3 regions of the Sphingobium fuliginis genome follow, and region 2 is predicted to be linked to each of the others. Evidence: predicted binding sites of a transcription regulator. Region 2 holds the regulator's gene; each other region holds the start of a gene.

Region 1 (2,260 bases), 1.2 Mb from region 2:
ACCTCCCCCGGCAGGTCGGCCCAGGGGGTGTCGAGGGAGAAGCCGAACTCCTTCGCGAGGGAGCCGAGGACCTGCATATAATAGGGGCTGGGCGGGTTGGACTTGGCCCAGGGGACGACGGCGCCCTTCTTGAGGCTGAGGGCTTCGTTGGGGACGACGAGTTCGGGGTCGAACTCCTGCCGTTCGCCCAGGCCGTCGCAGGCGGGACAGGCGCCCTGCGGGGCGTTGAAGGAGAAGAGGCGCGGTTCGATCTCCGCTATGGTGAAGCCGCTGACGGGGCAGGCGAACTTCTCGCTGAAGACGATGCGGTTGGCGGGGATGCCTGCGCCCTTGAGGTTGCCGGTGGATTCCGCTTCGACCTCGCGGCCGGGGACGGCGCCGTCCGCGAGGTCGACATAGGCGAGGCCGTCGGCGAGTTTCAGGGCCTGCTCGAAGCTGTCGGCGAGGCGGGTGGCCATGTCGTCGCTGACGGCGAGGCGGTCGACAACCACTTCGATGTCATGCTTGTATTTCTTGTCGAGGGCGGGGGCGTCCTCGATGGCGTAGAGTTCGCCGTCGATGCGGACGCGGGTGAAGCCGGCCTTCTGCCACTCCGCCAGTTCCTTGCGATATTCGCCCTTGCGGCCGCGGACCACGGGGGCGAGGAGGTAGAAGCGCGTTCCTTCGGGCAGCTGCATCACGCGGTCGACCATCTGGCTGACCGTCTGGGCGCTGATGGGGAGGCCCGTGGCGGGCGAATAGGGGATGCCGACGCGCGCCCAGAGGAGGCGCATATAGTCGTAGATTTCCGTCACGGTGGCGACCGTGGAGCGCGGGTTGCGGCTGGTCGTCTTCTGCTCGATGGAGATGGCGGGGGAGAGGCCGTCAATATGCTCTACATCCGGCTTCTGCATCATCTCCAGGAACTGGCGCGCATAGGCGGAGAGGGATTCGACATAGCGGCGCTGACCCTCGGCATAGATGGTGTCGAAGGCGAGGGAGGACTTGCCCGAGCCGGAAAGGCCGGTGATGACGATCAGGCTGTCGCGCGGAAGGTCGACGTCGACGCCCTTGAGATTATGCTCGCGTGCGCCGCGGACGCTTATGGTGGTCAGCATTCGGCAGACCTCTGCTGAGAAATTTGCGTGAGACTCATGGGGGCGTGTTGTTCCAGATTTGTTCTTGGGAGGCAAGGGCCGGTCGGGCGCAAGATAGGGACTGTGCGGCGAAAGGAAAAGGCGGCGGCTTTGCCCCCGCGCCGGGCTGGGGTAAAGGGCGGGGATGAGCGGGACTTTTGTTCGGATGCGGTTCGGCGCGCTGGGCGTCGCGATGGCGCTGGCGGCCTGTGGCGGGGGGGTGCGCTATCGGCCCGTGAGCGACGTGCCGGTGCGGGTGGGAAAGCCCTATAGCGTCAGGGGCGTGACCTATGTGCCTGCCGCCGATCCGGGCTATGATTATCTGGGCTATGCGAGCTGGTATGGCGGGGAGAGCGGGAACCGGACGGCCAATGGCGAGCGCTTCCGGCCGAAGGCGGTGACGGCGGCGCACGCGACGCTGCCCCTGCCGAGCTATGTCGAGGTGACGGCGCTGGAGACGGGGCGGACGATCCTGGTGCGGATCAACGATCGCGGGCCCTTTGCCGGGCGGGGGCGGATCATCGACCTGTCGCGCGGGGCGGCGGAGCAGCTGGGGATCAGGGCGACGGGCCATGCGCCGGTCAGGGTGCGCGTCGTGGAGCCGCCGGAGAAGGACCGCAGCAAGCTGCGCGAGGGGAAGGAGGCGCCGGAGCGGCCGGTCGTCGATGCGCGGACGCTCGCCAATTTGCGGGCGCAGCTGGCCGCGCAGGGGCGCTGATGTCGTTCGTGGAAGAATGTCGTCCGTTCGTCCCCGGCTGATGTTGCCGGGCGTGATGGATGGGCGGATCATCGAATGGGGAAAACGGTCGTTGCGCACCCGCGCTATGATGCGGTTCGACATGGCGACGATCTGGCTATGGATCGACTGGCCCCGGGCCGTATCGCCGCAAGATGATTGAAAGAGATCCCGGAGAGCCCGACAGCTTCCTGGATGCACCCCCGGCCTTTCCCTTGCGCCGGGGGTGTTTTTATGTGCGCGAATTGTTGAACAATTGTAATTTTACGCTACGGAACAGTTGTTTTTCTGTCGTAAAATTGTCGTTCGTCCCTGTCAGACTGTATTTGGTCGACAGGAGCGCCGTTGGCCGACAGGGACAGGCGCCGGTCGAAAGCGAAAAGCGATGCATTTGCAATGCGCCTAAACA
Region 2 (2,260 bases):
GGACATCATCGTTTCGACCGGCGGCGCATCGGTGGGCGATCACGACATCGTCCGCCCGGCTTTCGTCCAGGCCGGGGGCTCGCTCGATTTCTGGAAAATCCGCATGCGTCCGGGCAAGCCGTTGATGGCGGGGACATTGGGTTCCGTCGTCTTCCTGGGCCTGCCGGGCAATCCGGTATCAGCCTTCGTGACGGCGACGCTGTTCCTGTTGCCGCTGGTCCGCAACATGATGGGCGCGGCATCGCCCCTGCCCCGCACCGCGCCGGCGACGCTCGCCGCGCCGCTGCCCGCCACGGGGGAACGCGACGATTACCTTCGCGCCTTCCGCACGGAAGCGGGCATCGTTTCCGTGACATCGCAGGACAGCGCCGCCACCGCGGCCATGGCGATGGCCGACTGCCTCATCCTGCGACCTGCCGGCTCTGCTCCGGCCGCCGCCGGCGATCCCGTCACGGTTCTTCCCCTCGCATAAGGAAAGGGGCCGCCGCGCGACCCCTTCCAATGCAGTCCTGACGGATGGCGGCGATGTCAGCCATGCTGGACCGCCGCCGTTCCTTCAGCGCTGCTGCTTGCCGGGCGACTTGTCCTGACGGCGTTCATCGCCCATCTGGCCCTGCCGGTCTTCCTGCTGCTGCTGGCGTCCACCCTGGCTGGAGCGGTCGCCGCCCTGCTGGTCGCGACGTTGACCGCCGCCCTGGTTGTTCTGGTTGGCCATCTTTCTCTCCTATTCACCTTCTTCGTGGAAGGCAGGCGTTAAACGGCCTGCGGCCTTCCGCGTTCCAGCAAAAGCGCCCAACGGTTAGGCGCTTGACTTGCCCCGTTCCGTTTCCTATGCGTTCTCCATCCGTTCCAAGGAGGGCAAGGCGAGATGTTGACACCCAAGCAACAGGAATTGCTGAGCTTCATTCAGACCCGGCTGGAGGAGGGAGGCGTATCCCCCTCTTTCGAGGAGATGAAGGAAGCGCTGGACCTGCGGTCCAAATCCGGCATCCACCGCCTGATCAATGCGTTGGAGGAACGCGGCTTCATCCGCCGCCTGCCCAATCGCGCCCGCGCACTGGAAGTGCTCAAACTGCCCGATGCCATGCATCGCGCTCCCAAGGTCGTCGTGCCTGCCAAGCCGCCGCTGACGCCCGGTCCAGCGGCCAGCAGGCCCCCGGTCGCCGCCAACGACATATTGGAGATTCCGCTGCACGGCCGGATCGCGGCGGGCGTGCCGATCGAGGCGCTGGAGGGGCAGAACATGCTTTCCGTTCCCGCCGCGCTGCTGGGCACCGGGGATCATTATGCGCTGGAAGTGGCGGGGGATTCAATGGTCGAAGCGGGCATTCTGGACGGCGATTTCGCGCTTATCCAGCGCACCGACGTCGCGCGCGAGGGGCAGATCGTGGTCGCCCTGATCGACGAAAATGAAGCGACGCTGAAATATTTCCGGCGTGAGGGTCCGAAGGTCCGGCTCGATCCCGCCAACAGCGCCTATGAACCGCAGATCTACGACCCTCGGCAGGTCCGCATCCAGGGCAAGCTGGCAGGGTTGCTGCGCCGCTATAACTGATGCTTCCTGTATTCGCGCGGCCGGCTGGAAGGCCGCGCGACCCAGGGGTGCTCATCATGCCACGCCTTCGCGCTGCGCATGGTGCCATGGTCCAGATCGATGGTCAGGCCACCCGTCCTGGCGAGGAAGCGTCGATCCACCTTCAGCCAGCGTGGGCGACAGGCGCCCTGCAGGCGGCGGTCGCTGACGACGATGTCTGAATAGGCGCAATCCCGCGCCAGTATCGCATTATCGATCCTCACGCTGCTTCGCGTCAGCAACAGGTTCCAGTTCCGGCCCCCTCCCTTCAGGCGAACGGCGCATAGATCGGGAGAACAGCGAGCCTGGGGCAGCGCCGTCAATGCCTGCAAGGTACCGTCATAACCCGCGCTTTCCGCCATGACGTCGCGCGCATAGCCGCCGGCGCGAGCCCGCAGCATCGCCATGCCGCCATCGGCAGTGCGCACCGCGACATGCCGGCCGTCCCCGCTTATCAATATGGCGGGCATCGGGCTGGTCAGCACCATCATGACGCCGGTGGTCACGGGCATCAGACCCGCCCAGCGCCACCGGCTTCGCCATAGCAGGCACCACAGCATGCCCAGCAGCATCAGGCCGAACACTACGCCCGACTGGGCGGGCGCCAGAACCACCGCCCAAGGGCTGGATGCCACGCCATGGGCAATCAGCAACAGCAGGTCGATCGATCGCGCGGCAAGCCACCAG
Region 3 (2,260 bases), 1.3 Mb from region 2:
GCCGCAACGCCTCGACCGGCAGGCGGCGCAGCGCCGCATCCTCGTCCGCCGCCGCGCCCACCGGAAAACGGCACAGCGCATGCGCACCCTCCGCCGTTCCGGCAAGGGCATGGCGCACCCGCATGCCATGACGCTCCAGCCGTTCGGCCGCCTCGCGCGCCAGCATCCCCTCCCCGCCCCAAAGATGCGCGCAGCCGGTAATGTCGAGCATCAGACCGAAGGGTGAATCCAGCGCCGCAACCGGCGTGTAGCGGGAACAACCGTCGCAGAGCCGCTCCAGCCAGTCCTGATCGCCATGGGGATCGGCATCGAACACGCGCAGGTCCGGTTCCCGCGCACGCGCATCGGCCAGCGTCATGCCCGGCGTCAGGCCCAGCGCGAGAGCGTCGGCGTCGAGCGTCGCCAGCCGCATCGCGCCGCGCACCTGTTCGACGACGGCTGCGGGACCTTCGCCCTGCGCCCAGAGATCAGGCCGCGCGATCCGAAGCCGGTCGATCGGCAGGAACGGAAACCACAGCGCCAGATAGCGGCGCTTGCCCATCGCGTCCTCCGCCCTCCCGTCCGCTGCCATCCTGTCCAAGGCCATGGCGTTCATCGCGCCCACCTCCACTTCCTTCAAACATGCCCCGGCCATTGTCCCAGACCAGCCGCCAGCCGAGCCCGTCCCGTCCCGCCCGCCGTCGCAACAGGCCAAGGTCGAAGGCGCTTCTGCCCGGCCCGTTTCCCGGCACGGGCAGAGAGGGCGCCGCCGCAATGCGCCAGCGCGTGTCCGCCGCGCTAGGCACCGGATCGCCGCCCACCCGCAGCAGGAAAGCGGTGACGCCGGACGACTCCGCCGCCAGCGCCAGCCGCCGGCTGGCTGTCAGGTCGAGCAAGGGCGCCGGCCCGCGCAATTCCACCACCAGTGCGCCCAAAGCGGGGCATCGCAGCGCGTCGACCGCCGCTCGCAGCAGCATGGCGTCATCGGCCATCGCGCCGATCAGCAACCGGGCGGGATCGATGCCCAATGCGGCCAGTCCGGGGCCATAGGGCATGCCCCCCGCCCGGCCCGCCGCCATCGTGCGCAGCCAGAGCAGGGGCGCCTCCCCCGCCGCCAGCCGCGCGAGGATCAGGGCCAGCCCAGCCCCCGCCCCCCCTTCCTCTGTCGCGGCGAAGAATTCATGCACCCGACCCCGCGCCAGACCGCCGTCCAGCGCCAGGTCGAGCGGCGCATAGCCGGTTTCCACCCGCGCATGGGGCTGGGAGGCTGGAACGCCCTCCAGCAATGCGATATGCCGCCTGAGGGCGGCGAGGGTCTTCACCGACTCAGCCATATATTCGTTCCCTGTTTGTTCTTTTCGCCGCAATGGCAGGCGCTGTCAATCGACCGTGAAGGCCCGAGCCGGAAAAGGCGCTGGCGACGCTCGCACCCCGCAATTTCCCAAACGCTTCCCCCGTCAGCGCTTTTTCTGTAAGTTGTCGCGGCGGGTGTTACCGAGGCGACTCGAAATGCCGGACTGAAAGGCTGCGAGCGCCTGCCAATGTGGGAGAGGGCTTGTGCCGGTTGCGGTAGCCATCGCCATGCTCGTGGTCGGTTCGGTCGCCTTTCACCTGTTCAGTCCATGGTGGCGCACGCCCATCGCCTCCAATTGGGGATCGATCGATTCCGCGCTCGACGTGACGCTCTGGATATGCGGGGCGGCCTTTGTCGGGCTGAACCTGTTCCTTGCCTGGGCGCTGGTCAAATATCGCCATCGCCCCGGCCATCGCGCCCATTATGAGCCGGAAAACCCTTCGCTGGAAAGGCGGCTGACATTCTGGACCGCCATCGGCATCGCCGGCATGCTGGCGCCGGGGCTCGCGGCCTGGGGCAAATATGTCTCGGTGCCGAAAGAAGCCACCGTCATCGAGGCGGTCGGCCAGCAATGGCAATGGTCCTTCCGCTATCCCGGTCCGGATGGCGTGCTGGGCGCGGCGGGGGTGAAATATATCACCCCCGACAATGGGCTGGGCCTCGATCCGCTCGACCCGTTCGGCCGGGATGACATATTGGTGGAAAGCGGCGACCTTCATCTGCCGGTCGGCAAGCCGGTGAAGATCGTGCTGCGCTCCAAGGACGTGCTGCACGACTTCTATGTGCCTGAATTCCGGGCCAAGATGGACCTTGTACCCGGCATCGTCACCTATTTCTGGTTGACCCCGACCAAGACGGGCACGTTCGACATCCTCTGCGTCGAACTGTGCGGCACCGGCCACCATGCGATGCGCGGCAAGGTGGTGG

Evidence for each region. Region 2 encodes LexA, which represses DNA repair genes until DNA is damaged. Its sites were predicted from a motif close to GTTCCNCNCTTGTTCT; they were not measured.
Region 1: the regulator LexA is predicted to act here: its motif matches at 1,147-1,162, upstream of uvrA (excinuclease ABC subunit UvrA).
Region 3: the regulator LexA is predicted to act here: its motif matches at 1,320-1,335, upstream of H5V43_RS08310 (ImuA family protein).

Annotation. Positions count from the first base shown of each region.
Region 1 is NZ_CP060035.1:1,710,536-1,712,795, reverse strand. Features, by position in the region: gene uvrA (excinuclease ABC subunit UvrA) at 1-1,097, opposite strand, end outside; gene H5V43_RS08125 (septal ring lytic transglycosylase RlpA family protein) at 1,261-1,833, shown strand; gene H5V43_RS08120 (hypothetical protein) at 1,850-2,014, shown strand.
Region 2 is NZ_CP060035.1:487,293-489,552, reverse strand. Features, by position in the region: gene H5V43_RS02325 (molybdopterin molybdotransferase MoeA) at 1-472, shown strand, start outside; gene H5V43_RS02320 (hypothetical protein) at 557-715, opposite strand; gene lexA (transcriptional repressor LexA) at 869-1,555, shown strand; gene H5V43_RS02310 (ComEC/Rec2 family competence protein) at 1,546-2,260, opposite strand, start outside.
Region 3 is NZ_CP060035.1:1,746,369-1,748,628, forward strand. Features, by position in the region: gene H5V43_RS08305 (Y-family DNA polymerase) at 1-571, opposite strand, end outside; gene H5V43_RS08310 (ImuA family protein) at 468-1,313, opposite strand; gene H5V43_RS08315 (cytochrome c oxidase subunit II) at 1,537-2,260, shown strand, end outside.